DNA from 3 places in the Brevibacterium sp. NPDC056726 genome. Region 1 is predicted to be linked to each of the others. Evidence: predicted binding sites of a transcription regulator. Region 1 holds the regulator's gene; each other region holds the start of a gene.
What was found. The regulator LexA, encoded in region 1, represses DNA repair genes until DNA is damaged. The targets are predictions, from matches to a motif close to TCGAACANNTGTTCGA.
Positions count from the first base shown of each region.

Region 2: the regulator LexA is predicted to act here: its motif matches at 3,045-3,060, upstream of ruvA (Holliday junction branch migration protein RuvA).
Region 3: the regulator LexA is predicted to act here: its motif matches at 5,343-5,358, upstream of ACFQ91_RS04300 (Rv2578c family radical SAM protein).

Region 1 covers NZ_JBHTYZ010000008.1:66,195-76,571, reverse strand. The annotation lists gene dapF (diaminopimelate epimerase) at 1-560, shown strand, start outside; gene ACFQ91_RS16790 (methyltransferase) at 609-1,223, opposite strand; gene hflX (GTPase HflX) at 1,316-2,791, shown strand; gene ACFQ91_RS16780 (ATP-dependent DNA helicase) at 2,788-4,773, shown strand; gene ACFQ91_RS16775 (hypothetical protein) at 4,806-5,060, shown strand; gene lexA (transcriptional repressor LexA) at 5,773-6,528, opposite strand; gene ACFQ91_RS16765 (LysM peptidoglycan-binding domain-containing protein) at 6,772-7,083, shown strand; gene ACFQ91_RS16760 (histidinol-phosphate transaminase) at 7,093-8,226, shown strand; gene hisB (imidazoleglycerol-phosphate dehydratase HisB) at 8,377-8,973, shown strand; gene ACFQ91_RS16750 (hypothetical protein) at 8,970-9,569, shown strand; gene hisH (imidazole glycerol phosphate synthase subunit HisH) at 9,569-10,261, shown strand; gene priA (bifunctional 1-(5-phosphoribosyl)-5-((5-phosphoribosylamino)methylideneamino)imidazole-4-carboxamide isomerase/phosphoribosylanthranilate isomerase PriA) at 10,355-10,377, shown strand, end outside.
Region 2 covers NZ_JBHTYZ010000004.1:297,627-308,003, reverse strand. The annotation lists gene ruvC (crossover junction endodeoxyribonuclease RuvC) at 1-232, shown strand, start outside; gene ACFQ91_RS10335 (HNH endonuclease signature motif containing protein) at 952-2,964, shown strand; gene ruvA (Holliday junction branch migration protein RuvA) at 3,077-3,673, shown strand; gene ruvB (Holliday junction branch migration DNA helicase RuvB) at 3,700-4,743, shown strand; gene yajC (preprotein translocase subunit YajC) at 4,825-5,484, shown strand; gene secD (protein translocase subunit SecD) at 5,565-7,859, shown strand; gene secF (protein translocase subunit SecF) at 7,856-8,872, shown strand; gene ACFQ91_RS10305 (bifunctional (p)ppGpp synthetase/guanosine-3',5'-bis(diphosphate) 3'-pyrophosphohydrolase) at 8,914-10,377, shown strand, end outside.
Region 3 covers NZ_JBHTYZ010000002.1:177,846-188,222, forward strand. The annotation lists gene ACFQ91_RS04275 (amidohydrolase family protein) at 1-487, shown strand, start outside; gene ACFQ91_RS04280 (M20 family metallopeptidase) at 600-1,790, shown strand; gene ACFQ91_RS04285 (MgtC/SapB family protein) at 1,834-2,571, opposite strand; gene ACFQ91_RS04290 (NADPH-dependent FMN reductase) at 2,740-3,318, opposite strand; gene ACFQ91_RS04295 (DsbA family oxidoreductase) at 3,368-4,090, opposite strand; gene ACFQ91_RS04300 (Rv2578c family radical SAM protein) at 4,282-5,334, opposite strand; gene ACFQ91_RS04305 (NCS1 family nucleobase:cation symporter-1) at 5,703-7,190, shown strand; gene ACFQ91_RS04310 (aspartate/glutamate racemase family protein) at 7,258-8,046, shown strand; gene ACFQ91_RS04315 (GntR family transcriptional regulator) at 8,054-8,749, opposite strand; gene ACFQ91_RS04320 (DUF885 domain-containing protein) at 8,843-10,377, opposite strand, start outside.

The sequences.
Region 1 (10,377 bases):
CCGACCCCGCGACCGAGGCCTCGACCGCGCGGATCCCCGGTTCGCCCGAGGACGCGTGGTACACCGTCGACATGGGCGCGTGGTCACTCGACGACCGCGCCGAGGTGCTCGTGACGACCGACGGCATCGACGTTGCCCGTCCGGGACTGTCCGTCGAGACGGGCAATCCGCACACCGTCGTGGCACTCGCCGAGGCGGCCGAGCTCGCCGCCGCCGACCTCCGCGACTACCCCGTCCTCGACCCGGTGCCGCCGCACGGGTCGAACGTCGAGTACATCGTCATGGAACCGGCCCGCAGCGACGTCGCCGGCGGGGAGGGCGCCCTGCGAATGCGCGTGTCCGAACGCGGCGTCGGGGAGACCCGATCGTGCGGGACCGGTGCGTGCGCGGCCGCGATCGCCGCCCATCACTGGGCCGGTGCGGCCTCGCCCCTGCAGTGGCGCGTCGACGTTCCCGGCGGTCGCCTGCGCATCGGCATCACCCCTGATCAGACCGGGACGGCCGGAACCGTCACGCTGGCCGGTCCCGCGGTCCTCGTCGCAAGCGGCACCCTCGACTGAGATTCGCGGACGCTCGACGCCGGAAGGCACACCGTGTCCGCACTCGCATCAGTCCCGGTGGATCGTGAGGATCCGGAACCCTTTCGCCGAGGCGGTGCGCTCAGCGGTGAACCCCTCACCGAGCATCGTGGAGATCCAGCCGAGAAGGGAGTCGGCGCCGAGGTTCTTCGACACGACGAGGTCCGCGCGCCCACCGGGGGCAAGACGGGGCAGCCACGTCTCCAGCAGCTCATGGAGGGCCTCCTTGCCGATCCGGATGGGCGGATTCGACCGGATCGTCGAGAACTCGAGGTCCGCGGGGATCTCGTCTGCGGTGACGGGACGGATCGTCTCGAGTCCGAGGCGGGCGGCATTGCCCGCCGTCGATTCGAGTGACCGGGAGTTGACGTCGAGGGCCCAGATGCGGACGTCCACCTCGGCGTCGGCAGCCTGGAACGCGGAATGGAGCGCGATCGGACCCCACCCGGCCCCGAGATCGAGAAGATCCCCGGGGGCGGGCGCGGGAAGGTGCTTGAGGAGCACAGCGGTGCCGGGGTCGAGTCGAGTGGGGGAGAAGGTCCCGCTCATCGTCTCTACGGTCACGGTGCGACCGGCGAGGTCGAGGGTGATCTCCCGGCGCTTCGCGTCGCTCGTCGGGCTCTGCGTGAAATAGTGCTCTGCCACGGTTGCAGTCTAGTCGGCTGTGGGAGAATAGAACGACGTCGGAATGCGTTGCACAGAATGCAGACGACAACGACACACGAACAAAGGAATGAATGACGTCCACCGACAAAGAGCGTCGAGATGCCATGCTCGACCGCGTCCTCGCCAGAGGTGCTCAGGCGCTCAGCCCGCAGGGAACCCCCGCTGACGAGGACTCCCAGTTCGATCTCGCCGAGCGTGCCGCCCTGCGGCGCGTCGCCGGACTCTCCACCGAACTCGAAGATGTCACCGAGGTCGAATACCGCCAGATCCGGCTCGAGCGCGTCGTACTCGCCGGACTGTGGAACACCACACTCGACGAGGCGGAGAACTCGATCCGCGAACTCGCCGCGCTCGCCGAGACCGCAGGTTCCGAAGTTCTCGATGCGATCGTCCAGCGCCGAGAGAAGCCGGACCCGGGCACGTACCTCGGCAAGGGCAAGGCCGCCGAGCTCAAGGAGATCGTCGAAGCCGTCGGCGCCGACACCGTGATCATCGACTCCGAACTCGCCCCCAGCCAGCGGCGCGGGCTCGAGGACGTCATCAAGGTCAAGGTCGTCGACCGCGTCGCGCTCATCCTCGACATCTTCGCCCAGCACGCGAAGTCCCGCGAGGGCAAGGCCCAGGTCGAGCTCGCGCAGCTCGAATACCTCCTGCCGCGTCTGCGCGGCTGGGGTGAGTCGATGTCCCGTCAGGCCGGTGGCCGGGTCGCCGGCGGTGCCGGCATCGGTTCGCGCGGTCCCGGTGAGACGAAGATGGAGCTCGACCGCCGCCGGATCCGTACGCGGATGGCGAAGCTGCGCCGGGAGATCGCCGGCATGGCGCCGGCCAGGGACACGAAGCGGAAGAACCGCAACCGCAACCACATCCCGTCGGTGGCGATCGTCGGGTACACGAACGCGGGCAAGTCCTCCCTGCTCAACCGGCTCACCGACGCCGAGGTGATGGTCCAGAACGCCCTGTTCGCGACCCTCGACCCGACCGTCCGGCAGTCGCGGACGGCTGAGGGCATCACGTTCACGTACACCGACACCGTCGGCTTCGTGAGGAACCTGCCCCATCAGCTCGTCGAGGCGTTCCGGTCGACGCTCGAGGAGGCGGCCGACTCCGATCTGCTCCTCCACGTCGTCGACGCCTCGCACCCGGACCCGCACGGGCAGATTCACGCCGTGCGCGAGGTCCTCGGCGACGTCGAGACCGGTGACATCCCCGAACTCCTCGTCTTCAACAAGGTCGACCTCGCCGACGAGAACGTCGTCACCGCGCTGCGCGCCGAATACCCCGGAGCGCGATTCGTCTCCGCGGCGACGGGGGAGGGCATCGCCGAGCTCGTCGAGACGATCGAGGAGAAGCTGCCCTCGCCGAACATCGAGATCACCGTCCTCATCCCGTATGAGCGCGGCGACCTCGTGTCGAAGATCTATGCGCTCGGCACCGTCGAGCACGAGGAGCACGGCGCCGGCGGCACGGGCATGCAGGCGAAGGTCCCGGCCGAACTCGCCGCCGAACTCGAGGAGTTCCGCAGGCCCGACCTGGTCATCGGCGAGTGAGCACGGTCTCCGATCTGCTCCAGACCGCGGTCGGGGCGATCGGTGGGGCGCCCCGTGAGGGGCAGACCGAGATGGCCGAGGCGGTCACCTCGTCGCTCGACAAGAACATCCACCTCCTCGTCCAGGCGGGCACGGGCACCGGCAAATCGCTGGCCTACCTCGTGCCCGCCGCCGAGTACGCGAGCCGCACCGGAGGGACGGTCGTCGTCTCGACGGCGACGCTGGCACTGCAGACGCAGATCATCCACCGGGACCTGCCGCGCCTGTTCAAGGCGCTGAAGAAGACGCTCGACCCGCTGCCGAAGGCCGCGCTGCTCAAGGGGCGGCGCAACTATGTGTGCAAGCACAAACTCGAGGGCGGCTATCCCGACGAGGACGAGGGCATGCTCTTCGACCTCGGCGCCGATGCCGCCGCCGGCCGCCGACCCGCCGACCGGTCCGGCCTCGGTGAGGAGATCCAGCGGATTCGGACGTGGGAGAAGACGACGGACACCGGCGACCGGGACGATCTGCTGCCAGGTGTTAGTGACAAGGCGTGGGCGCAGGTGTCGGTCAACGCGTTCGACTGCCTGGGGTCGAACTGTCCGCTCTTCACCGAGTGCTACGCCGAACAGGCGCGGACCGCGGCCTCGGAGGCCGACATCATCGTGACGAACCACGCGCTGCTCGCGATCGACGCGTTCGGGGAGAATTCCGTCCTGCCCGAACACGACGTCATCATCATCGACGAGGCCCACGAACTCAAGGACCGCGTGACGAACGCCCTGTCCGGCCAGATCAACACGGGCATGCTGTCGGCAGCCACCTCGGCGGTGCGGAAGAACACGACGGTCGAGGACGGGGTCGTCGCGATGCTCGACACCGCCTCGGCTGCCTTCGAACGCGCCACCGCCGGTGTCCAGGAGGGGCTCATGCTCTCCGTCGCCGAGCCGTTGGCACTCGCCCTCACGCAGATCCGCGACTCCGCCCGGCAGATCATCAACGACATCGGCGGACGCGGGGAGGAGGCCGATGCGGGCCGGCAGATGGCCAAGGCCCGGTGCCAGGAGATCTTCGAACTCGCCGAGCGCTTCTGCGACCCCGGCAAGAACGACGTCGTGTGGCTGAGCCGCAGCACCTTCCGCGAACGCGAGACGACGAACCTCGTCGTCGCTCCGCTGAGCGTGGCCGGGACGATGCGCAACGGGATCTTCGAGGACTCCACCGTCGTCGCGACCTCGGCGACGCTCGCCCTCGGTGGGAACTTCGACGCCGTGGCCGCCTCGCTCGGGCTCTTCGGACCGGATGCGCCGAGGTGGGACGGCCTCGACGTCGGCTCACCCTTCGACTACGGCCGGCAGGGCATCATCTACGTCGCCTCTCACCTGCCCAAACCCGGTCGCAGCGGGCTGAGCGAGGAGGCGCTGGCCGAACTCGAAGCGCTCGTCACCGCGTCCCGTGGCGGGGCGCTCGGACTCTTCTCCTCGAAAGCGGCAGCGAATGCCGCCGCCGAGCATCTGCGAGCCAAGGTCGATGTTCCGATCCTCCTCCAGGGCGAGGACGGTCTGCCGTCGCTCGTCTCCCGGTTCGCCGCCGACGATGAGGCATGTCTGTTCGGGACGATGTCACTGTGGCAGGGCGTCGACGTGCCCGGGAGGACGAACCGGCTCGTCATCATCGACCGGATCCCCTTCCCGCGTCCGGACGATCCGCTCATGCAGGCGCGGGCCCGCGACGCCGACAAGCGCGGTGTCAACGGGTTCATGGCGGTGAGCGCGACGCATGCCGCTCTGCGCCTGGCCCAGGGCGCCGGACGCCTCATCCGCTCGACAGCTGACAAGGGTGTCGTCGCGGTGCTCGACTCGCGGCTGCGCTCGGCCCGGTACGCCGGCTACCTCGTCAACTCGATGCCGCAGATGTGGCCGACGACCGACGCGCAGCTCGTTCGCACCGCCCTCGGCCGGCTCGCCGACGCGAAGGACGACGACGCAGCCAAGGGATGAGGTCCGCGGGGCCGGGTGGTACAGTTCGCGCCATGGCGCGCAAACGGAAGAAGAAGCCCCAGCGGAAACATTGGCTGGCGAGTCTCCTCACGGGTCTCGCCCTTTTCGCCGCCGGGGGCATCGGGCTGCTCATGGGCGCCACTTATCTCAACGTCTGGCCAGTTGTGGCCTTCGTTCTCGGCGGTGCTGCCATGGTGCTCACCCTGGTCTTTCTGCTCGGAATGGGCGACTCGACGCAGGGCTATCCGACTGCCGACTCCCTGACCGATGTGCAGAACGGTCTGTGAACGATCCCAGTCTCTGATTCGGCTGCGCCGCAGATCCGTCGCGCGGTTTCGCACGCACAACCCTCAGTGGCAGTCACCCCGCGCAGCTTCGCACCCCCTACGTGGAGCCGCTGATCCACCGCGTGCACGGGTTGTCGGTGCGGCTGCGTGTGCGGGATTCGAAATCTGAGCCCGCCGAGGCGGTCGAAAGGCACCCGGAGCGCGACGACCACCGCGGAGCCGCTGATGCACCGTCCAGATTCGTAGGCCCTACGCGGAGCCGCTGACGCACCGCGTGCACGGGTTGTCTGTGCGGCTGCGTGTGCGGGATTCGAAATCTGAGCCCGCCGAGGCGGTCGAAGGGCACCCGGAGCGCGACGACCACCGCGGCGCCGCAGATCCGTCGCGGAGCTTCGCACGCACAACCCGGAGTGGCACACACACCGCGCAGCTTCGCACCCCCTACGCGGAGCCGCTGATCCACCGCGTGCACGGGTTGTCTGTGCGGCTGCGTGTGCGGGGTTCGAAATCTGAACCCGCCGAGGCGGTCGTGCCCTGCCGCCGAGGCGGTCGTCCGCGCCCAGGGACCCTGCGGAACGCACGAGTGCCCCCGACCGTGACCGGTCGGGGGCAATCGTCGCCGGGCGCAGGCAGTGCTCGAGCAACCGAACTCTGCAGATAGCGCCCGCGATATGCGCAGTCGCTCCGCGCAGGCCGTGCCCGGTAACAGCTCTCAGAGGCGGCGAATGACGGCGACGACGAGACCCATGATCTGCGCATACGTGCCGTCGATGGGGTCGTAGTCCTTGTTCTGCGGGAGCAGCCACTGGCGCCCGGCCTTGCGCTTGAGCGTCTTCACCGTCGCCTCGCCGTCGAGGAGGGCGGCGACGATCTGCCCGTTGTCAGCGGTGTGCTGCTTGCGCACGACCACCCAGTCATCGTGGCAGATGGCCGCCTCGATCATCGAATCGCCGACGACCTTGAGGAGGAACATCTCGCCGGAGCCGACGACCTGCGTCGGCAGGGAGAAGACGTCGTCGACCTCCTGCTCGGCGAGGATCGGACCACCGGCGGCGATGCGGCCGACGACCGGAACCTGGACGGTGTTGTTGGCAAGCTCTTCGTACTTCGCGCGCTCCGCCTCCTCCTCTTCGAAGGGATTGACGACCTCGATCGCCCGGGGGCGCTTGGGGTCGCGACGGACATAGCCGAGCCGCTCGAGCTGCGAGAGCTGATGCGCCACGCTCGAGAGCGATGCGAGCCCCGCGGCCTCGCCGATCTCGCGCATGCTCGGCGGGTAGCCGTTGGTGACGACGGCGCGTTCGATCGTCTCGAGGACGAGCCGCTGCCGGGGGGAGAGCCGGAAGTCGCCGGCTCCGGTCGGCCCGTCGGGGATCTCGACCTCGTCCTCTTCGCTGCGCGCAGCCGCGATCTCGCTGGCCACATCCTCGTTGCGCGGCCTGCCTCTGCCTCGTTTGTTCTGCACCATTGCCTCTTCCCCTTCGTTCTAATCCCACCGGTCGAAGCGCTTCGAGAGATCTCGTGTCAGTGCCGCCTGGGATGGTTGTTCGAGATCGATCAACAACGCTGGTTCTCGCTCATTGTCTCATAAATGTTCGAGATGGACTGGACATTTGTTCGATTGGCATGTTGAATAGAACAGACGTTCTACCCATTGCGGGTGGAATCGTACGAAGAAAGAGGTAAAGCGATGTCTGAGAAGAATCACGAAATGCGTCTGACCGTCCGCGGCCGCCGCGCCGTGCGCCTGCTCCGCACCGCCCTGTGCGCTCTCGCCATCATCGGCGGAACGCTCTTCATCTCCACCCAGACGTTCACCGCCGAGGCGGTCGCTGAGGGAGAGGTCGTCGGAGTCGCCGCTGACGCCGTCGTCGTCGGCGAGGGCGAGTCGCTGTGGACCGTGGCCTCGAACCTCGGCCTCGACCGCGACACCCGTGAGGTCGTCGCCGACATCGTCGAGCTCAACCACCTCGACAGCCCCGTCGTCCACCCCGGGCAGAGTCTCGACGTTCCCCAGCGCTAAAATCGGTGTGTGGGAAACATCGACTCTCTGCCGGTCCGCTCCGACCTCGTCGGTCAGCAGCCCTACGGCGCTCCGCACCTCAACGTTCCGGTGCAGCTCAACGTCAACGAGAACGCCTATCCGATCCCCGAGGTCGTCACCGAGGCGATGCGCCGGGCCGTCGACGGCCACCTCGCCGGACTCAACCGCTACCCCGACAGGGAATTCACGGCGCTGCGTGAGCACCTCGTCACCTACCTCGACGGCGTCAACGAACGGGCGGTTGGCTCGGTCGACCTCGTCCCGGAGATGATCTGGGCGGCCAACGGCTCGAACGAGGTCCTCTCCCACATCGTCCAGGCCTTCGGCGGACCCGGACGCACCGCTCTCGGCTTCACCCCGAGCTACTCGATGCACCCGCTCATCACGACCGGCACCGGCGCGACCTGGGTGGCGGCCTCCCGTGACGAGGAGTTCGAACTCGACGCCGCATCCGTCGCCGCCGAGGTGGCCCGCGTCGATCCCGACATCGTCTTCCTCTGCACCCCGAACAATCCGACCGGCACCTCGATCGGCCTCGACGTCATCGCCGCCGCATACGAGAACTGCCGTGGAATCGTCATCGTCGACGAGGCGTACGCCGAGTTCTCCCGACCCGCCCTGCCCTCGGCGATGACCCTGCTCGAGGGGCGACCGCGCCTCGTCGTCTCCCGGACGATGAGCAAGGCCTTCGCCTGCGCGGGACTGCGGCTCGGCTACGCGATCGCGGCCCCCGAAGTCATCGACGCGCTCCGCCTCGTCCGGCTGCCCTACCACCTCTCCGACATCACCCAGGTCCTCGCGTGCACGGCGCTCGATCACGCCGATCTGCTGCTCGGCAACGTCGACCGGCTCATCGACTCGCGCACGGCCATCGCTGAGCGCCTCGCCACCCTCGGATTCACCGTCTACCCGAGCGATTCGAACTTCGTCCTCTTCGGCAACATCGCCTCACCGGCCGACCTGTGGCAGCAGCTCCTCGACCGCGGAATCCTCATCCGCGACATCGGCATTCCCCACCACGCCCGGGTCAACGCCGGCACCGAAGCGGAGACGAACGCGTTCCTCGCCGCCCTCGACGACATCGTCGCGACCGCACCGGACACGCTGCTCAGCCATCGCTGACGCCCATCGGAGACCGCCACCACCGCCTCGGCGACGAGACCGCCGATGCTCTGTGGCGAGACCGCTGTGCACGATGCGGACGGGGACTGAGACAATGGACAGCGGCGCACCCATGCGCCGCGTGATGACCAGAGCGAAGAAAGGCTCACTATGAGGAAGGCCCAACGCGACCGATCGACATCCGAGTCGACCGTGTCCGTCGCCCTCGATCTCGACGGCACCGGCAGAGCAGACATCTCGACGACGGTGCCGTTCTTCGACCATATGCTCACCGCACTGGCGAAGCACTCGCTCATCGACATGGACATCAGCGCCTCCGGCGACACCGACATCGACGTCCACCACACCGTCGAGGACACCGCGATCGTCATCGGGCAGACCATCGCCGAAGCACTCGGCGACAAGGCCGGCATCCGCCGCTACGGTGCCGCCTTCGTCCCGCTCGACGAATCGCTGGCCCGCTGCGTCATCGACATCTCCGGCCGCCCCTACTTCGTCCACCAGGGCGAACCCGACGGGCAGCAGTACCACCTCATCGGCGGGCACTTCACGGGCTCGATGACCTCCCACGCCCTCGAGTCGATCGCGTTCCACGCCGGACTCACCGTCCACCTCGACCTGCTGCGCGGTCGCGACCCGCACCACATCGTCGAAGCCCAGTTCAAGGCTTTCGCCCGCGCCCTGCGCGAAGCCGTCGAACCCGACGGCCGCACCACCGCTGTCCCGAGCACCAAGGGAGTCCTGTGAGCACCACCGTCGTCGTCACCCCGTTCGGCGTCCCCGACCAGCTCGCCGCCGCGTGCGTGCTCTCGAACATCTCCGGCACCATCGTGCCCATCGGCGACTTCACCGGTATCGTGCTCTCCGACACCGGTGTCGAAGCCGGCAACGAGGCGGCCGCTGCGATCTCGAAGCTCGCCGGCAAACACGAGGTCCTCCTCCTCGTCCGCAGCGACGAGCAGATCGACGCCGGCCACTTCCGGCACGGGGCACGCGAATCCGATGTCCCGGCCGGACTCGCACTGCGCAACCTCCCCGACGTCACCGAGCAGATCCTCCTCGAAACCGTCACGCCTGAGGAGGTCGAGGGCAATATCCCGACCTCGTCGATGTCGAAGCTCCAGGCGAGCGCGGCGACGATGACGCCGGGACGGGCCGCGCTCGCACGCACCGCGCTCATGTGGATCGTCGTCGCCGTCCTCGCCGGTCTCGTCCTCGCCTTCGGCGTCACCGTCGGCCTCGGCGGCAACGCTGTCGCCTGGATCGTCGCCGTAGTCGGGGCGATCGTCCTCGGGTTCTCGCTGTGGCGGATCTCCCGCGTCCTCTCAGGAGGGCAGCGCTGATGACGACGATCGCCGTGCTCGACTACGGCGCCGGCAACGTCCGCTCCGCCGTGCGCGCCGCCGAGGCCGCCGGTGCCGACGTCACCCTCACCGCCGACCACGCGGTCATCGACGCCGCCGACGGCCTGCTCGTGCCCGGAGTCGGCGCGTACTCCGCCGTGATGCGCGGGCTCGAATCCGTCGGCGCCGTCGATCTCATCCGCGACCGGCACGCCGCCGGTCGTCCCCTGCTCGGCATCTGCGTCGGCCTCCAGGTCTTCTTCTCCCGCGGACGCGAGCACGGGGAGGAGACCGAAGGCATCGGCCTGTGGCCCGGTGAGGTCACCGCGCTCGACGCGCCGGTCGTGCCCCACATGGGGTGGACGGGCGTGACAGCGCCCCCCGGTTCGCAGATGTTCGCCGGCATCGAGGACGAGAAGTTCTACTTCGTCCACTCCTACGCCGCCACTGAGCACCCGCCCGGGACGCTCGTGACGACCGCGACCCACGGCGGGGACTTCGTCGCCGCCGTCGAGGACGGGACGACGTGGGCCGCCCAGTTCCATCCGGAGAAGTCCGCGACCGCAGGTGCCGGACTCCTGCGCAACTGGATCGCGACGTTCTCCGCAACGCCCAGCGATCCCGAGTCGCCCGACAATCCAGGGTCGCCCGACAGCCCCGGTTCGCCAGGAGCATCCGCGCCGAACGACTGACCCGCACGCCCCGGGACCGGCCCGGTCCCGGAATCACTGACTCAGCGTCGCATCCACCACCGCACCACCGACTGCGACCCAGGAAAGGCCACCATGACTGACAAGCTCGTTCTCCT
Region 2 (10,377 bases), on a different contig from region 1:
GGTGACGAACATGGTCACCCGCATCCTCGGACTCGACGCGCCGCCCAAACCCGCCGACGCCGCCGACGCCCTGGCCATAGCGATCTGCCACTCGTGGCGCGGGGCGCTCAGCGCTCAGTCGACGCCGGGGATGAACAAGGACCTCACCGAACGCAAGGGCAGCGGCCGGCAGGGGAGTGGGCTGACCAAAGCCCAGGAACAGTGGGCCCGCGCGCTGCGCAACGCGAAGTGAGCCGAAGCGCGGCGGGATGCCCCGACCGCGCTGCGCGCGTCGATCGCGATTCCGAGCGTCTCGGCTACGATTCGACGCGCCCAATTGAGCTCTGTGCTCAAGGCAAGAGCGCCTCGGAACGAGTTCCTCTCCGCTCTCATCATGACATCGTCCCTGATGAGCACCGCACCTCATTCCTGATTAGAACTGCACCGAACGTCATAGAAAATCAGTTGAGAAAATCGAACGAAACTATAGACATGTGATGTCACTTACATCTAGAATAGAGACAACCGCACAACGTCACCGTTGACGGACAGATTGCCGAGATCATGACACTCACGCCGGAACGACCGCAGAACCACCGGGATGATGGCTCCCGTGGCAGTAAGTCGGGTGCGCGTGCGGGAGCATCGAAGAAGCCCGGGTCGCGAGACAGGAAGGGCTCGACGGCCCCGCGTTCTCTTCGCGATCAGCTCGAAGCGGCCGGAATGGATCTCAGCGGTCATGGACTGGCAGAGACGCTCGGCAGCATGGACGCGGTAGCGGCGCCCGACTTCTCGGCACCTGAGCCCTCGACCTGCGATCCTTCGCTTTCTGATCCTGCGGACGTTGGGCTCTCCGGCCGAGAGGTTCGCCGAGGCGACGGTGGAGGGACGGGCTCACAGACCGCCGCCGGCGAGTCCGGGAGTTCCACCGACGCCGAGGGTGGTGGTGCACCACAACCCGCGCGCGGTGGCATGGACGATGACATCGCCTCGCGGCCGTGCGTGTCCGATATGGACAACCCCTTCCAAACGGCCGTCGACGAGCACCGCGACACCTCCCTGGCAGACTCTCCCCATCCGATGCTCACGAAGGAACAGTGGGCCGACCTCGGAGGCTCGGTCCCCGAGGTGACCGACAGCATCGCTGCGATCACCCGGCTCGAAGCCGAACTCCGCGATTTCCGACGTCCGATGGGACCCGACGAGGCCATCACCGTGATGAGGGGAGTCGAAGCGCTCAGCCGTCTCGTCGATTCGCTCCACGCCGTGACGCTGTCGGTTTTCGAGCGCGTCGGAACGCCCAAGGACTACGGGGCGAAATCGACCAAGGCTCTGGTGCAGGACAAACTCCAACTCAGCAGCACCGAGGCGCACCGCCGCACCGAACTGGCGAAGAACCTCGGCAACCGAGTCGACCTGACCGGGCAGTCGCGGCCGCCGAAGTATCCGATCGTCGCGGCCGGTCTGCAGTCCGGAGCGCTGTCGTCGAGCCAGGCGGCGATGATCGGAAAATGCCTCGACGAGGTCCCCTTCTGGCTCGGCACCGAGGTGCGCGAACGGATCGAAGGCAAACTCGTCGAACGCGCGCCGAGCGTCCGCGTCTCCGACCTCCGGCGGATCTTCACCGCCATGCTCGAGCGGGTCGACCCCGACGGCGCCGAGCCGACCGATTCCCGCGACCGCTCGAAGTACAAGGTCAACGTCCGCCAGCGCCGCGACGGCGACTGGGACCTCAGCGGCCTCCTCGACCCGATCACCGGTGGCATCATCCAGGGATGGCTGACCTCACGGATCAAAGCGGACGACCCGACCGGAGTGGACGACCCGACCGGAGCGGGTGACCCCAGCGAAGCAGGCGACACGTCCAGTGACAGCAGCGCAGACGGCACGCCGGGTCTCGACGATGAGACTGGTGACGGCGGTGCTCAGAATCCAACGGGTCTCGACGGTGGACCCGATGATGACCTCCGCGTCGAGGGCGAACAGATGCTCGAGCTCTTCGGGAGCGTGCTCGCCGGAGACGCATCAGACCGACCGCTGCCCGCCGATGTGAACCCGCAGCTGTCAGGCACAGGCTCCGAGAACCCCCGCGGCTGGGGAGTCCGCGCCGACGGCACGTTCGCCGACACCTCGGACGAACAGGGCACAGTGCAGAACCTCATGTACGAGCGCTTCTCGACACTGATCTCCCACACCGAAATGGGTCGGGTCGGCAGGGGAGCGCCGTTCGCCCTCGTCGTCACCGCAACGGCCGAGAACCTCGCCGAGGGGAAGGGCCGGGCGACGACAGGAGCCGAAGCCGACTTCCCGATCGACCTCGCCGCCGATGAGGGCCTCAACGGCACGGTGTTCTTCCACCTCATGACTGAGAAGGCGAAGTCGATGGCGCTGGCGACCGAACAGCGACACGCGACGCCCCGACAGCTGGCGATCCTCGCCGCGCGAGACAAGGGCTGCACCTTCCCTGGATGCGAGACACCACCGGGCTGGTGCGACGCGCACCACGTCTTCCCTTGGGCACTCGGCGGCAGAACCGACCTCAACAACCTCACTCTCGTCTGCAGCATGCACCACCACCTCATCGACAGATCCGAGTGGGAGACGATCATGCTCAAGGACGGCCGTGCCGCATGGATACCACCTGCCTCGGTCGACATCGAACGGAGGCCGATCCTCCACGCGAGATTCGTCACCGACGACGCCGTCGACACGCTCTTCGCCGACCTGCCGCTGTCGCCGCTCACCGCCGCCGATGTCGGCGTCGATGCGGAGCACTGCGGGCCGGAGCTGATGCGGGGGAGCGACGCGGATTCGGTGCGATGGAGCAGTGGGTCCGAACCGGGTGCCGCGCGAGAGCCAGGCGGGGGCATCGACGATCGCAGCGATGGCGGCGCCACCGATAGTGGTGCCATGGGCGGCGATGCCGCCGGTGACGTTGCAGCCGGTGGCGATGTTCCGGGGCCCGATGATCGGGGTCTGTGGTGAGCGCCCGTTTGAGGGGACGAGTGTGCCACCGGCCCGGGCATGTCGGATGAGGCGAGCGACCTCGAACTGTTAGTCTGGATTCGTACACGTGTTCCCACCTGAAAGGCAGTCCGTGATCAGTTTCCTCAGCGGTACGGTCCATCGCATCGCAGCTGACCACCTCGTCGTCCTCACCTACGGTGTCGGCAGGAAAGTGCACGTGACACCCGACACCCTGGCCGGCACCCGCCACGGCGCCGACATCGACCTCGTCACGACCCTCGTCGTCCGCGAGGACTCGATGACCCTCTTCGGCTTCGGCACCGAGGACGAGAACCACACCTTCGAGGTCCTCCTGACGATCTCGGGCATCGGACCCCGCCTCGCGATGGCCATCCTCTCCGTCATGGGCCCCGACGAACTCGCCGCCGCGATCGCCGGCCAGGACGCCACCGCCCTGACCCGCGTGCCGGGCATCGGCAAGAAGGGCGCCTCGCGGATCATCCTCGAACTCGAGAACAAGCTCCCGAAGTTCGCCGCCGCAGCACCGGGCCCCGCGCTCTCCTTCGGCGGGACCAATCAGCAGGTCGTCGACGCCCTCGTCGGCCTCGGCTGGAAGGAGCCCCAAGCCGCCGAGGTGGTCCAGGAGGTCGTCGCTGACCTCGAGGCCGACGCCGGCACCTCGGCGCTGCTCAAGGCCTCGCTCAAAGTCCTCGGTGCCCGGAAATGACCGACCGCGAAACCGCCTCCTACGAGATGGACTTCGGCGACCAGCGGCTCACCGGCGCCGAGCACGACCGGCTCGTCTCCGGCAGCGCCGAAGCCGCTGAACGCGACGCCGAGGCGGCGCTGCGACCCAAGGGCCTCCACGACTTCATCGGCCAACCGCAGGTCCGCGAACAGCTCTCGCTCGTCCTCGACGCCGCGAAGGCCCGGCACAAGGCCCCCGACCACGTCCTGCTCTCCGGCCCGCCCGGACTCGGGAAGACGACGCTGGCGATGATCATCGCCCACGAGATGCAGGCGAGCCTGCGCGTGACCTCCGGCCCCGCCGTCCAGCACGCCGGCGACCTCGCCGCGATCCTCTCCTCCCTCGAAGAGGGCGAAGTCCTCTTCATCGACGAGATCCACCGGATGGCCCGCGCCGCCGAGGAGATGCTCTACGTCGCGATGGAGGACTTCCGCGTCGACGTCATCGTCGGCAAGGGCCCCGGCGCCACGGCGATCCCGCTCGACCTCCCGCCCTTCACCCTCGTCGGCGCGACGACTCGTTCGGGACTCCTCCCGGCGCCGCTGCGCGACCGCTTCGGCTTCACCGGGCACCTCGACTTCTACTCGAGCGCCGACCTGCTCACCGTCCTCACCCGCTCTGCCCGGATGCTCGGCATCGACGCGGAGAACCGCGGTCTCACCGAGATCTCCACCCGCTCCCGGGGCACGCCCCGCATCGCCAACCGTCTGCTCCGCCGCGTCCGGGACTGGGCGCAGGTGCGCGGCAACGGCACCATCGACGAGGCCGCGGCGCTCAACGCGCTTACCGTCTACGAAGTCGACGAACTCGGCCTCGACCGCCTCGACCGGTCCGTCCTCGAAGTCCTCTGCAAGCGCTTCGCCGGCGGTCCCGTGGGACTCGGCACGCTGTCGGTGTCGGTGGGGGAGGAGGCCGACACGGTCGAAACCGTGTCCGAGCCGTACCTCGTGCGGGAGGGCCTCATCAGCCGCACCCCACGCGGACGCGTCGCCACCTCGGCGGCATGGAGGCATCTGGGACTCCACATCCCAGCAAACTATGAGTACTGAACCCTGCGTATCGGTTCGCCTTGAGTACGGACTTCGAACTAAGCTAGTGCACTGGTCCGTTCTTATGGAAGGTTGATACCTGTGGATTTGCTGATCCCTCTCGCGCTCGCTGCGCTGCTGATTTTTTTCCTGTTCAACTCTCGGCGTAAGCAGAAGGCGCGTGCGGAGCAGATCAAGACGAACCTCGTTCCCGGAGCCAAGGTCATGACGACCTTCGGCGTCTTCGGCACCGTGCTCTCGATCGACGACGAGGACAACCAGGTCACCATCGAATCCGGACCCGGCACGGTCCTGCGCGTGCACCGCCAGGCCATCGGCCAGATCGACACCCCGGACACCGCTGTCGATGCGGCCCCCGCCACCGAGGCGACCGACTCCCCGGCGATCACCGACGCCGAACTCGACGCGATGAACGAGCGCAAGCGCGCCGAGGCGGGCGACGACGACCTCAAGGCCGCCGACGCTGACCTCAACGCCGCCGACGCCGACTTCAAGGCCGACCGTGCCGATGCGAAGGCCGCCGATGCCGATCTCAAGGCCGACCGCGCCGATGAGAAGGCCCTCGACGCCGATCTCAAGGCTGACGACGCCGATCTCACGGCCGACAAGGCCGACCGCACTGCCGCCGAGGCGGATGCGGCTGCCAAGACCAACGCCGACGACGTGGACGGCAGCTCGACTGAGGATCCGTCGAAGGGGACCGGCACCGACAAGCCGGACACCGACGACAAGAAGAACTGATCCCCTCACTGCTCCCGATCGAAAGCTGAGACGTGTCCGACATCGAAGAAAAGCCACGCCCTGGTTTGCGCTTCCTGTGGTTGACGGTCGTCACCCTGATCCTCCTCGGCGTCCTCGCCGCAGGTGTCATCTGGTCCGACGCCACACCCACACCGAAGCTCGCCCTCGACCTCGAGGGCGGCACCTCGATCATCCTCGAACCCCAGGTGTCCGAGGACACGACGATCAGCACGGAACAGCTCGATCAGGCAGTCGCCATCATCCGCCAGAGGGTCGACTCGACGGGTGTCTCCGAAGCCGAGATCTCGACGCAGGGCGACAGGAACATCGTCGTCAACCTGCCGGGCAACCCCGATGAGGAGACTCGCAACCTCGTCCGCTCCTCGGCTCAGCTCGTCTTCCGCCGAGTCGCCCTCGTCGGCGACCCGCGCTCCCAGGCGCAGATCGACGAACAGCAGCAGGGACAGAACGGGGGAGACCCCTCCGAGGGGCTGACCGACGAGGAGCGCCAGCGCCTCGAAGACCTCACCGGTGGCAGCCAGGACGCTCCGACCGGCGGCGGCGCCGTCGTCAACTCGAGCAGTGCAGACGCCGCCGGCTCAGGTGACGGCAGTGCGACCGACGAACCCGCGAACGCCGGCGGCAACGCGCCCGCCCCGTCCGAGTCGCCCGCGGGTGAGGCCCCTGCGGATGAGTCGCCGGAGGGCGAGACCCCTGCGCCGACCCAGGCCGGTGAAAGTCAGGGTGAGGACACCCAGGTCACCGACTCGACGCCGCGCCCCCTGTTCGATCCCGAGCAGGACACCGCCGAATGGCAGACGCAGGACATCATCAACCAGTACACGGAACTCGACTGCACGAACCCGGAGAACCGGACCGGCGGCGTCCAGCAGCCGGCCGACCAGCCGGTCGTCTCGTGCGCCCAGGACGGGTCGGCGAAATACGTGCTCGGTCCCGTCGAGCTCTCCGGTGACCACCTCACCGACGCGACCTTCGGCTACGCAGCCGGCGCCAACGGCGTCCAGACCAACCAGCCCGCCGTCAACCTCGAGTTCGACGACACGGGACGCGAGATCTTCAAGCAGATCACCTCGGCGATCACCGGTCTCCAGCAGCCGTACAACCAGTTCGCGATCACCCTCGACGGGCTCGTCCTCTCCGCACCGACCTCGAACGCCGTCATCACCGACGGCCGCGCCGAGATCTCGGGCAACTTCACCCTCGACGAGGCCCAGACTCTGGCCAACCAGCTGAAGAACGGCTCCCTGCCGATCAGCTTCCAGGTCCAGAGCGAAGAGCAGATCTCACCGACCCTCGGTGCGAACTACCTCAACATCGGCATCCTCACCGGGCTCGTCGGTCTCCTCCTCGTCGTCGTCTACTCGCTCCTGCAGTACCGGGTCCTCGGACTCGTCACCGTCTCGAGCCTCGTCGTCGTCGGCGTCCTCACCTATCTGCTCCTCCTCATCGCCTCATGGAGATACGGCTACCGGCTCTCCCTGGCCGGTGTCGCCGGTATCATCATCGGCATCGGCATGGCGGCGGATTCGTTCATCGTCTACTTCGAACGCGTCAGAGACGAGCTGCGCAGCGGCCGGAACCTGCTCTCGGCCGTCGAAGTCGGCTGGGACCGCGCCAAGCGCACGATCTGGGCGTCGAAGTCGGTCAACATGCTCGCCGCCGTCATCCTCTACATCCTCGCCGTCGGTTCGGTGCGCGGCTTCGCGTTCACCCTCGGCCTCGCGGTCATCGTCGACATCCTCGTCGTCTTCCTCTTCACCCACCCGATGCTCCAGCTTCTGGCACGGACGAAGTTCTTCGGCCAGGGGCACCCGATGTCGGGTATGGATCCGCGTCTGCTCGGGGTCAAGCCGGCCGCCTACCGCGGTGCGCTCGGCATCGACCTCGACAACAAGGACAAGTCGCCCGAAGCCCAGCGCCGCGACAAGGCGCGGGCTCGCAAACTCGGGCTCGACGACGACGCGGAGACGATCGCCGGCCGCCGCGCCAAGCGCCGGGCCGAAGCGAAGAGCTCCGCGTCGTCCGAGGAATCGGCGAGCAGCTCCCGGTCGGCGACCGCGACGAAGACCGCACTGGCCGACGACTCGGCGGAGACCGACGAGGTGACCGAGGCCGAGGAGGTGACCGAGGCCGAGGACGCGACGACCGCGGACACTGCCATGGACGCGGAGGACTCCGAGTCCGGCACGGCAGCGTCGGCCGAGTCCGCTGATGCGGCCGGGCCGAAGAAGACGAAGAGCTCGCGACGCAAGCGCGGATCGGACGCACCGTCGACCGGCGGCACGATCGCCGAACGGAAGGCGGCCGCCAAGCGCGCGGCAGCCGCAGACGATGAGAAGGGGGCAGAGAAGTGAAGAAGTTCTTCGCCTGGGGCAATCGCCTCCACAACGGTGAGTCCTCCATCCCCTTCGTCGGGAAGGCCAAGCTCTGGCTCTCGATCGCCGGCGTCCTCGTCATCCTCTCCCTCCTCGTTCCGCTCATCGCCGGCTTCAACTTCGGCATCGCCTTCCGCGGCGGTTCGCAGTTCCAGGTCGACAACGTCACCGACACCTCGGCGAGCCGGGGCGAGACCATCGTCAACGACGTCGTCGCCGACTCCGAACCGCGCCTGACCCCGACCGGGGACACCGCGGTGCGCATCGAGACGAACCAGCTCTCCGACGAGCAGATGCAGGAAGTCCGCGACGCCCTCTCGGCCGGGTACGACGTTCCCGCCGAGGACGTCACCTCGACCTTCGTCGGCCCCCAGTGGGGTGCTGACGTCACCCAGAAGATGGTCAGGGCCCTCGTCATCTTCGTCGCGATCGCGATGATCGTCATGGCGCTCTACTTCCGGACCTGGAAGATGTCGCTGGCCGCGATCGTCGGGCTCTTCGTCGTCATGATCATCACGATGGGCATCTACTCGGCCACCGGCTTCGAAGTCACCCCGGAAGCCGTCATCGGCTTCCTCACCGTCCTGAGCTTCTCGCTCTACGACACGGTGGTCGTCTTCGACAAGATCCGCGAGAACACCGCGCGATTCAAGGACAACAAGCGCCTGAAGTTCTCCGAGCTCGTCAACCTCGGCATCAACCAGACGACGGTGCGCTCGATCAACACCTCCGTCGTCTCCGTGCTGCCGATCGCCTCGATCCTCTTCATCGGCGTCTTCCTCCTCGGCGCGGGCACGCTCGTCGACATCTCGCTGTCGCTCTTCGTCGGCACGATCGTCGCCGCCGCCTCGACGCTCTTCGTCGCCAGCCCCCTCTACGCGCTCCTGCGGTCGAACGAACCCGCCGTGAAGGAACAGGAAGAGGCCGTGCGTGAATTACGCTTGAAGGACGGCAAAGACGATGTGGCACCCGTGATCCACGCTGAGGTCTGAGACGAGACCACGAGCAGGATCATGCTGGAGAGGGGGACGTGATGGCATCATCAGCTGAATCGCGCCGTCCGCGCGGCATCTCCCGTCTGGCCTGGTGGGCGGCCAGGGCGCAGAACGACCCCGGCTACCCGCGGGTGCTCGGACCGATGATCCGGGCCTTGCAGTCGAGTCACCCGAAGGCCGACATCGACCTCGTCGTCCGTGCCTACACGGTCGCCGAGGAGGCGCACCGCGGGCAGACCCGGAAGTCCGGGGACCCCTACATCACCCATCCGGTGGCAGTTGCGACGATCCTTGCCGAGATCGGCATGCTCCCGGTCACCCTGGCCGCGGCGCTCCTCCACGACACCGTCGAGGACACCGACTACTCACTCGAGCAGCTCACCGAGTCCTTCGGCCCCGAGGTCGCCGCCATGGTCGACGGGGTGACGAAGCTCGACAAGCTCACCTATGGTCAGGCCGCGCAGTCGGAGACCGTGCGGAAGATGATCGTCGCGATGGCCAAGGACATCCGCGTCCTCGTCATCAAGCTCGCCGACCGTCTCCACAACGCGCGCACGTGGAAGTTCGTGCCCGCCTCGTCGAGCACGAAGAAGGCACGCGAGACCCTCGAGATCTACGCCCCGCTCGCGCACCGGCTCGGCATGAACACGATCAAGTGGGAACTCGAGGATCTCTCGTTCCAGGTCCTCCACCCCAAGGTCTACGACGAGGTGGTCCGCCTCGTCGCCGACCGGGCACCGGAGCGGGAGAAGTACCTCTCGACCGTCTCCCATGAGCTCCAGTCCGAACTCGCCGACTCCGGTATCGAGGCGGCCATCACCGGCCGGCCGAAGCACTACTACTCGATCTACCAGAAGATGGTCGTGCGCGGTCACGAGTTCGCCGACATCTACGATCTCGTCGGCGTCCGCGTCCTCGTCGAAACCGTCCGCGAATGCTACGCGACCCTCGGCATCGTCCACGCCCGGTGGAACCCGGTCCCCGGCCGGTTCAAGGACTACATCGCGATGCCGAAGTACAACATGTACCAGAGCCTCCACACCACGGTCATCGGCCCCGGCGGCAAACCCGTGGAGATCCAGATCCGCACCCATGAGATGGACCGGCGCGCGGAGTTCGGCGTCGCCGCCCACTGGAAGTACAAGGACCGCGGCAACCCGTCGAAGGCGATCACCTCGAACACCGCCCGGTCGGTCAAGGTCTCCGACGACGGCGGCGTCGACGACGCCGCGTGGCTGCGCCAGCTGCTCGACTGGCAGCGCGAGGTCAGCGACCCCGACGAGTTCCTCGACAGCCTCCGCTACGAGGTCAACTCGAAGGAGGTCTATGTCTTCACGCCCAAGGGCGACGTCATGAGCCTGCCCGCGGGCGCGACCCCCGTCGACTTCGCCTACGCCGTCCACACCGAGGTCGGCCACAAGACGATGGGCGCCCGCGTCAACGGCCGACTCGTCGCCCTCGACACGGAGCTGAAGAACGGCGACTCCGTCGAGGTGTTCACC
Region 3 (10,377 bases), on a different contig from region 1:
CATGCTCACCAGCGGCACATTCCTCGTGCCTACACTCAGCAGCGCACTGCGCGTACCCGACCCCGCCGTCGTGCCCGCGTACCTCTACGAGAAGAAGGTGCGCTGGTCGGCGATCGCCCGCGAACGCGTCGCCGCCGCACTCGCCGCCGGAGTGAAGGTGGCACTCGGCACCGATGCCGGAGTCTGCCCGCACGGTGAGAACCTCCGCGAACCCGTCCACGCCGTCGAACTCGGCCTCACTCCGATGCAGGCGATCGTCGCCGGAACACAGACGGCAGCGCAGCTGCTGCGCCTCGACGACGAGGTCGGCACGATCGAAGCCGGCCGCCTCGCCGACCTCCTCGTCGTCGATGTCGATCCGCTCGCCGACATCACCCCGCTCGCCGATCCCGACAGCATCAGGGTCGTCATGCAGGGCGGGACCGTCGTCAAGGACATCGATGCGCGCCTCACCGACGCCCCCGTCCCGCCGCTGCTCGCACGCTGATCCGCCCGACCGGAAGCATTTGACCCGACCACCCACCGACCCGAGCACCGATCAACCACCGACCCGACCAATCACCGACCAGAGCACCCACCGCGAAAGGAACCACCCCACCATGACGATCGACTTCACCGCCGAGGCCGCCGCGATCGGCGCTGAACTCACCGCCCTCCGCCGGGACCTCCACCGGAATCCGGAACTCGGACTCGATCTGCCCTTCACCCAGCAGCGCATCCTCGACGCGCTCGAGGGCCTGCCGCTCGAGATCACCCTGGGCCGTGAGCTCAGCTCTGTCGTCGCCGTGCTCCGCGGCGGCCGGCCCGGTCCGACGATCCTCCTGCGCGGCGACATGGACGCCCTGCCCGTCGTCGAGGCCACCGGCCTCGACTTCGCCTCGACGAACGGGAACATGCACGCGTGCGGCCACGACCTCCACGTCTCCGGCCTCGTCGGCGCCGCCACACTCCTCGCCGCGCACCAGGACGAGCTCGCCGGCACCGTCGTCTTCATGTTCCAGCCCGGCGAAGAGGGGCAGGGCGGAGCGAAGATCATGATCGACGAGGGCATGTTCGACCTCGCCGGCCAGATGCCCGACGCCGCCTACGCGATCCACGTCGCCCCCGGCGTCCCCGGCACGTTCGTCACCCGCCCCGGCTCGATCATGGCCGGCGCCAACACCTTCCACCTGACAATGCACGGCAAGGGCGGCCACAGCTCCCGACCGCAGGACGCGGTCGATCCCGTCCGTCCCCTCCTCGAGTTCGGGCAGGCGGTGTACTCGATGATCACCGGGTCCTTCAGCGTCTTCGACCCCATCGTCGCCGAGGTGACCCTCCTTGACGCCGGCAGCGCCGTCAACATCATCCCGTCGACGGCGACGCTGGGCATGTCCGTGCGCACCCTGTCCCCGGAGACGACGCAGCGGTTCCCCGAGCTCGCGACCCGCCTGGCCGACTCGATCGCCGCAGCTCACCGATGCACCGCCGAGGTGGTGTGGAACGAGCAGTACCCCGTGACCGTCAACGACGCCGCGGAGGCCGCGTTCACCCTTGAGACGCTCACCGAGACCTTCGGCGCCGACCGCGTCGTCAACGCCCCCGACCCCGTCATGGGCTCCGAGGACTTCTCCTACGTCCTCGAGGAGGTTCCCGGCGCGTTCGTCTTCCTCTTCGTCACCCCCGAGGGCGTCGACCCCGACACCGCGGCGGTCAACCACTCACCAGAGGTCCTCTTCGACGACCGACACCTCGCCGATCAGGCCGCCGCTCTGGCCACCCTGGCCTGGAAGCGGTCGCAGCGCGGCTGAGGGGTCAGGCCGAGGAAGCAGGCTGAAGGGTCAGGCTGCGGCCTCAGACGGTGTCGCCGTCGGCATCGACGGAGTGGACGCGGTCCTCGCGCAGGGCCACCTTGTCGACCCCGTCGAGCTCCATGAGCAGCGGAACGAGGTGGTCGAGGGGGCGCTTGCCCTCGAACTTCACGTCGATGCGCACCATCTTCGCACCGTCTTCGGCCTCGAAGCGCTGGGAATCGAGGATCGTGTTCGAGAAGCCCATCGTGCTCGCCACCCCGAGGATCTCCCGCAGCACCCCGCCGCCGTCGCGGTAGACGATGCGCAGCAGTTTGCCGCGGTTGCGGTCGGGGATCCTGCGGATGAGCGGGGCGACGACGAAGAGCGTGAGCAGGTGCAGGCCGGTGAGCATCGTGGCCAGGGCGAGCATTCCCGCCCCGCACGCCATGCCGACGGCGGCGCACACCCAGATCGAGGCTGCGGTGGTCAGCCCGCGCACCATGTTCCGGCCCTTGAAGATCACTCCGGCGCCGAGGAAGCCGATGCCGGAGACGATCTGGGCTGCGATCCGCGAAGGGTCGAGCTGGACGTCGCTGTCGAGGACCCCGGCGAACCCGTAGGCGGAGACGAGGGTGAACGCGCACGTGCCGATCCCGACGAGGACGTGCGTGCGATAGCCGGCGCTCTTCTGCCGGAACTGCCGTTCGAAGCCGATGAGCGAGCAGAGCACGAAGCTCGCCAACAGCAGGGTGCCCTCGAGGAGGATGTTCGAACCGAAGATGTCGCCGAATGAGCCCATAGTCGCTCACCTTAGTCCGGTTGCCCCGTCGAGAGCACGGTTCCGGTCATCGCCGGGTGGGACAGCCGGGACAAGACGAGTGGGACAGCCGGGACACGGAGAACTCCGCGGATGATGTCATCCGCGGAGTTCGAAGAGGAAGGCTGGCCGGGCCGGAGCCCGGAGCGATCAGGACTGGGGGACGAGGCTGCGATCGAGCGCCCGCGCCGCGGTGCGGAGCTCATCGGCGTAGCCGGCGACGACCTCCTCGGCGTCGGTGAGTCGCCAGTCCGGGCCGTAGGAGTCGCGCGGCAGAGTGATCTCGACGTTGTCGCCGACGAGGTCGAGACCGATGAACTCGAGCACGGCACGCAGCTGCGCGCCGGACATCCCACCGCCGTGGCCGCCGTAGCTGATGATGAGCGACGGCTTGTCCTTCCACTCGGCGAAGAGGTAGTCGATGGCGTTCTTCAGCGACGCCGGGTAGCCGGCGTTGTACTGCGGGGTGACGAAGACGACCGCGTCGGACTCGTCGATGATCCGCGCCCATTCCTTCGTGTGCGCATTCTGGTAGTCGCCGAGCGCCGGCATCCGCGGCTCGTCGAGCAGCGGCAGGTCAAGATCGGCGAGGTCGATGATCTCGGTGCGCGCATCGGCGGCATCGGAGATGATCTCGGCGACGGCGGAGGCGATCTGGTCGCCGACGCGCACCGGTCGGACGCTGCCGACGATGATGCGGATGAGCGGGGTGGACGGGGTCTCAGTCATGGGTGGTGGTCCTTTCGACGTCTGTGGAGGTGATGGGGATGGAGCTGTGTCAGTTGCAGCCCTCGGGGCCGCAGACGGCACCCTCGGGGTAGTCGTCGGCGCCGTCGGTGCCGGTGCCGGTGAGCACGGTGAGCTTCCGGCTCTCGTCCCACGCGGTCTCGAGCGCCTGGGTGAAGACCGGCGGCTTCTGCGCGCCGGAGATTCCGTATTTGCGGTCGATGACGAAGAACGGCACCCCATTGGCGCCGAGCATCCGGGCCTGAGCGACATCGGCCTCGACAGCGTCGGTGTACGCGTCGGATTCGAGGACCCGACGGGTCTCGGCGGGATCGAGCCCGAGCGACTCACCCACCTCGGCGAGGTAGTCGATGCTTCCGATGTCACGACCGGACTCGAAATGCCCGGACATCAGCGCCTCCTCGGCGGCCGCCATGACACCGTGGCTCTTGGCGAAGTGGAGGAAGCGGTGGGCGGTGAAGCTGTTCGCGACGACGACGGAATCGAAGTCGTAGTTGAGGCCCTCGCGCGCCGCCTGCTCGCTCACCTGGGCGAACATCTGCCGCACCTGTTCGGCGGGCATGCCCTTCGACCGGCTGAGGTAATTCGCTTCCGACTCCTCGACATGGGCGGGAAGGGTGGGATCGAGCTGGAAGCTGCGCCACTCGACCTCCACGTCATCCTTGTGCGGGAAACCCTCGAGCGCGGTTTCGAAGCGACGTTTGCCGATGTAGCACCACGGACAGGCGATGTCCGACCAGATCTCAATTTTCATACACTTTTCAACTACCTGCCCATGGAGGTTATTCCCGCCGCGGGGCCGGGTGCGACCGTCGTCACATTCGACCCGGAGGCGCGACCCGCCGAGGTGTTTGTCTCGACCTGGAGGACCCGACCGTCGCGGACGATGGGGAGGCGACGCCGTCAGAACAGTGCCGTCACAGCAGCGGCGTCAGAACAGTGCTGTCAGAACAGTGCCGCCTGGGGATCGAGCAGGGCGGACTCGGCAGCGGCGTTCGGTGACGATTGCCCGCCGCCGGTGGTGCCGCGCCGGGTCCACCGCTTCGTCGCGGGATAGTCGTCGTCGCTGGTCCCGCGCAGCTCGTAGCGGTCGATGAGCGGATTGATCCGCGCCGCCAACCAGGTCCGGTACTCCTTCGAGGCATACGCCGAGTTCGCATACATGCGCCGGTAGCGGGGGAGAAGCTCGGGGTGCTCGCGGTCGAGCCAGGCGAAGAACCACTCGCGAGCGCCCGGGCGCAGGTGAAGGGCGCCGTAGACGACCCTGCTCGCACCGGCGTCCCTGATCGCCGCGAGCGCCGTTTCGAGATGCTCGCGCGAATCGGTGAGCTTGGGCAGCACCGGCATGATGAACACGGTGACTCGGAAGCCCAGTTCGGCAGCCGCGCGCACCGTCGCCAACCGCGCCGCGGTCGTCGGCGTCCCGGGTTCGATCGCCTGCTGGAGCTCGTCGTCGTACACGGCGATCGACATGCTGATCTCGACGGGCACGTCGCGGGCGGCCTCGGCGAGCAGCGGGAGGTCGCGACGCAGCAGGGTGCCCTTCGTGAGGATCGACAGCGGTGTGCCGTGTTCGGCGAGGGCGGTGATGATCCCGGGCATGAGGCGGTAGCGGCCCTCGGCTCGCTGATAGGGGTCGGTGTTCGTCCCGAGGGCGACGAGGTCGCGTGACCAGCGGGGCTTGGCGACCTCCGCGGCGAGCACCTCCGGAGTGTTGACCTTGACGATGACCTGCCGGTCGAAGTCGCCGCCGGAGTCGAGGTCGAGATACCGGTGGGTGCTCCGGGCGAAGCAGTAGACGCACGCGTGGGAGCAGCCCCGATACGGGTTGATCGTCCACGAGAACGGCATCGCACTCGATTGCGGGACACGGTTGAGCGCGGACTTCGCGAGGACCTCGTGGAACGTCATCCCCGCGAACTCCGGGGCGCGCACGGTGCGGATGAGCCCGGTGACTCCGAAGAGCCCGGCTGTCGGTTCCGTGTCATTCCATCTCACACCGGCATTCGAACACGTGTTCGAGTCGAAGTCAAGGGCGGCCCGTGCGCCGGCCGTGACCGCCGACGGTGATCCGATTAAATGGTATGCCAAATATTCCACTACCGAGCGCCGCCGATCCGCCGGCATCATCCCAGGTCCGGCAGTCTGACTCGCGCACACCAGGCGTTGTCACTGCTGGACTGACGGCGATGACCCCATTGCGGAATCACTGTGACCCAGGTTACGCTCACGAGGTCAGCTCTCACCGCCGCGACGCCGGGAAGAACGACTTTGGTATTCCAGCGCCGCGCCCGTCTGATTCGAGAACTCCCATGGCCCACACCGTGACGTCCGACCAGTCCGTGCCCGACCCGCAGTCGAGCACCATGCCGCACCGGCTCGGACCGAGCCCGGAACAGCTCGCCGCGCACCGGATCAGCCCGCGCTTCTACAACGCCGATCTCGCGCCGAGCAGGAAGGAGGGCCGCAGCTGGACGGCGTACAGCGTCTTCTCGCTCTGGGCCAACGACGTCCACTCGCTCGGCAACTACGGGTTCGCCCTCGGCCTCTTCGCCCTCGGCCTCGGCGCGTGGCAGATCCTCGTCGCCCTCCTCGTCGGTGCGGCCCTGCTCTTCGTCCTCCTCACCCTCTCAGGGTTCATGGGTCACAAGACCGGCGTTCCCTATCCGGTGATGTGCCGCATCGCCTTCGGCATCCACGGGGCCCAGCTGGCCGCCTCGGTGCGGGGGATCGTCGCGATCGCCTGGTTCGGGATCCAGACCTACCTCGCCGCGAACGTCCTCAACGTCCTCCCCATCACCCTCATCCCCGGCCTCCAGGCGTGGACTGAGGTCGAGTTCCTCGGACTGAGCGGCCTCGGCTGGTTCTCCTTCACCCTGCTGTGGATCGTCCAGGTCATCATCGTCAGCTACGGGATGGAGATGATCCGGCGCTACGAGGCGATCGCCGGCCCGATCATCCTCGTCACCTTCCTCGCCCTGGCGATCTGGATGCTCGTCCGCGTCGACTTCCGCATCGCGTGGTCGATCGACGACCCGCTCACCGGGTGGCAGATGTGGACGAACATCCTCGGCGGAGGGGCTCTGTGGGTGGCGATCTACGGCACCTTCGTCCTCAACTTCTCCGACTTCACCCGGTCGGCGAAGAAGAAGGGCTCGATCGTCGTCGGCAACTTCTGGGGCATCCCCATCAACATGCTCGTCTTCGGCCTCGTCGTCATCTCGCTCGCCGGCGCCCAGTACTCGATCGACGGCACGGTCATCAGCTCGCCCGCCGACATCGTCCAGGCCATCGGCAATCCGGTCCTGCTCGCCGCCGCCTCGCTCTCCCTGCTCGTGCTCACGATCGCCGTCAACCTCATGGCGAACTTCGTCGCCCCGACCTACGCCCTGACGAACCTCTTCCCGCGCCATCTCAATTTCCGCCGGGCCGCGATCATCTCCGCGATCATCGGATTCGTCATCCTCCCGTGGAACCTCTACGACTCACCCGTCGTCATCGTCTACTTCCTCGGCGGCCTCGGCGCGCTGCTCGGGCCCCTGTTCGGCGTCATCATGGTCGACTACTGGCTCGTGCGGAAGACGAAGGTCAACGTCCCGCAGCTCTACACCGAGGCCCACGACGGCGAGTACTTCTACCACCACGGCGTCAACTGGCGGGCGATCGGGGCGTTCATCCCCGCCGCGATCCTCTCGCTCATCCTCGCCCTCGTCCCCGCGTTCTCCGGCGTCTCGCAGTTCTCCTGGTTCCTCGGCGCAGGGATCGCCGCGGTCATCTACTTCGTCATCGCCCGCCGGGACTTCACGTTCCGCGAGGTCGACGGCGAGGAGATCGCCGTGCCCACCGCCCACTGAGGCCCGCTCAGACGCTCACTCTGACACGCACCCCGACACCCCTCCGATCCTGCGAAGGACTTCGCCCATGAGAATCCTCGTCGTCAACGTCAACACCACTGCGGCGATGACCGCCGGCATCGCCCGGGCGGCCAGCGAGGCCGCCTCGGCGGGCACCGAGATCATCGGTCTCACGCCGACCTTCGGCGCCGAATCCTGCGAAGGCAACGTCGAGAGCCATCTCGCCGCGCTCGGCGTCATGGATGCCGTGCTCGGCTATGCCGGGGACTACGACGCCGTCATCCAGGCCGGGTACGGCGAGCACGGACGTGAGGGCCTCCAGGAGCTCCTCGACGTCCCCGTCGTCGACATCACCGAGGCGGGGGCGCAGCTGGCGATGATGCTCGGGCGCCGGTACGCCGTCGTCACCACCCTCGACCGCACCGTTCCCCTCATCGAGGACCGCCTGCTGCTCGCCGGACTCGACCGGCACTGCACGTCCGTGCGGGCGTCGGGGATGCCCGTGCTCGACCTCGAGGCCCATCCCGATCGGGCAGTGGCCGCGATCGCCGAGGCGGCCGCCGAGGCCGTCGAGACCGATCGTGCCGAGGTCATCGTCCTCGGCTGCGGCGGGATGGCCGACCTCACCGAGACGATCGTCGGCCGCTGCGCGGTGCCCGTCGTCGACGGCGTGGCCGCCGCGGTCAGGCTCGCCGAGGCGCTCGTCGGCTTGGGGCTGACGACGTCGAAGGTGCGCACGTACGCCCCGGCCCGCCCGAAGCGCCTCGACGGCTGGCCCTTCGCCGCGGCAGCGGGAGCGTCCCCGTCGGACCCGCAGACCGTGACGCGGCACGACCCCGTCACCCGGGCCTCCTGAGGCCCGGTCAGTCCGAATCCGCGGCCCCGCCGGGGTCGGAGATCTCCTGCGGTTCGTGCGCGAGACGTTCGCGGTGCTTGTCGTGCTGCTGCCGGCTCGTGTCGAGATGGTGGGCGGCCAGCGCGCGCACCCGTTCGAGGTCGCGGTGGGCGATGGCATCGAAGAGCTCGGCATGCTCAGCTGCGACGACGTCGAGCTCGTCATGCTGGCTCAGCTGCCACCGCATCCGCGAATCGAGGAGCTCGCCGACCTCGACGAGGAGCCGGTTGCCCGAGAGCTCGGTGACGATGGCGTGGAAGTCCGCGGCGGACCGATGCGCCCCCACGGCGTCTCCGGCCTCGGCCTGGCGGCGACCGGCCGTCATCGTCGCCTCGAGCCGCTCCAGCCCCTCGCGGGTGTGACGCTGAGCGGCGAGTTCGAAGGAGAGGAGATCGAAGGCCTGCCGCACCTCGGCGAGGTCGGCGACATCGCTGGGAGAGAACTCGCGCACCGTCGCCCACGTGTTCGGCCGGTGCGTCACGAGCCCTTCGGACGCGAGCTGCTTGAGCGCCTCCCGGATCGGGACCCGGCTCACCCCGAGCTCGGAGGCGAGGTTGCGTTCGACGAGGCGGCTGCCCGGCGCCCGCTGACCGTCGATGATCTCACCGCGCAGCACCTCGGTGACCCGCAGCGTCTCCGACCGGGGGGTGTCGTTGTTCTTCACGCGCTCATTCTCTCACTTCGCGGGGCACGGACACGGGTGCCCACCGTCGCGCGGACGGTGGGCACCCGATGCCGGACAGGCGGGGCCGTGACCTCAGCGCCGCATCGCCCGGCCGAGGGTGTCGAGACCGACGGATCCGAGACCCAGCGCCTTCGAATGGAAGGCCTTGAGGTCGAAGTCCTCGCCCGCCTCGGCGGCCGCCTCGTCGCGGAACTGCTCCCACAGGCGCTGGCCGATCTTGTAGCTCGGCGCCTGCCCCGGCCAGCCGAGGTAGCGGTCGAGTTCGAACGCGAGGAAGCTGCGGTCCATCGCGACGTTGTCGGTGAGGAACTGCCAGGCCTTCTCCCGATCCCACGTGCCCCCGCCGAGGCTCTCGGGGGCCTCGAGACCGAGGTGGAAGCCGATGTCGAGGACGACGCGGGCCGCCCGCAGACGCTGCGAGTCGAGCATCCCGAGGTAGTCGGCCGGGTCGTCGAGGTAGCCGAGGTCGGCCATGAGCTTCTCCGCGTAGAGCGCCCAGCCCTCGCCGTGCCCGGAGACCCAGCACATGAGCCGGCGCCAGCGGTTGAGGGTGTCGGAGACGTACGTCGCCTGCCCCACCTGGAGGTGATGACCGGGCACTCCCTCGTGGTAGACGGTCGTCTTCTCCTGCCACGTCGCGAACTCGGTGACCCCCTCGGGCACCGACCACCACATCCGTCCCGGCCGCGAGAAGTCGTCGGTCGGGCCCGTGTAGTAGATCCCGCCGGTCGACGAGGGCGCGATCATGCACTCGATCGTGCGCACGGGTTCGGGGATGTCGAAGTGGGTCTTCCCGAGTTCGGCGATCGCCTCGTCGGCGACTCCCTGCATCCACTCGCGCAGGGCCTCCTTGCCGACGAGCATCCGCTCGGGGTCCTTGTCGAGGGCCTTCATGACGTCGAAGAGGTCGACGCCGGGCATGATCTGCTCGGCGACGCGCCGCTGCTCGGCGTCGATGCGCTCGAGTTCGGCCAGACCCCACGCATACGTCTCGTCGAAGTCGATCTCGGCGCCGAGGAAGTCCCGCGAATGCAGGGCGTACGCGGCCCGGCCGGCCGCCTCGTTCTCCGGGGCGACCGGGAGGAGCTCGGAGGCGAGGAAATCGGCGAGTCCGGCGAATGCGGTGCGGGCCGCTTCGGCGTGGGAGGCCAGATCATCGCGCAGGGTCTGGGGCACCTCGGCGACGTCGTCGGCCCCGGCGATGACGGTGAGATACGGGGACTCGTCCCCGGCGATCGCCTGCACCTGGTCGATGACCTTCTCGATCTGGATGCGCGCGGCGACCTGCCCGCGGTCCTTGGCCAGAGCCAGCGACTCCTCGTACCCGGTCACCGAGGCCGGAATCGCCGCGAGCGTCTCGTCGACGGTCTCCCAGTCGGCGACGGTGGCCGTGGGCATGAGGTCGAAGATGTCGCGCATGTCCTGGACGGGGGAGGCGATGACATTGAGGCTGGCATGTATGAAGCCGGCGTCGTAGAGGTCCCGGTCGACGCCGAGGCGGTCGCGCATCGCGTCGATCGTCACCCGATCGATGTCGTCGAGGTCGGCGCTCGCCTCGACCTCGTCGAGCTTGGCCAGCGTCTCGACGGTGAGCTCGTGGTGGGCGG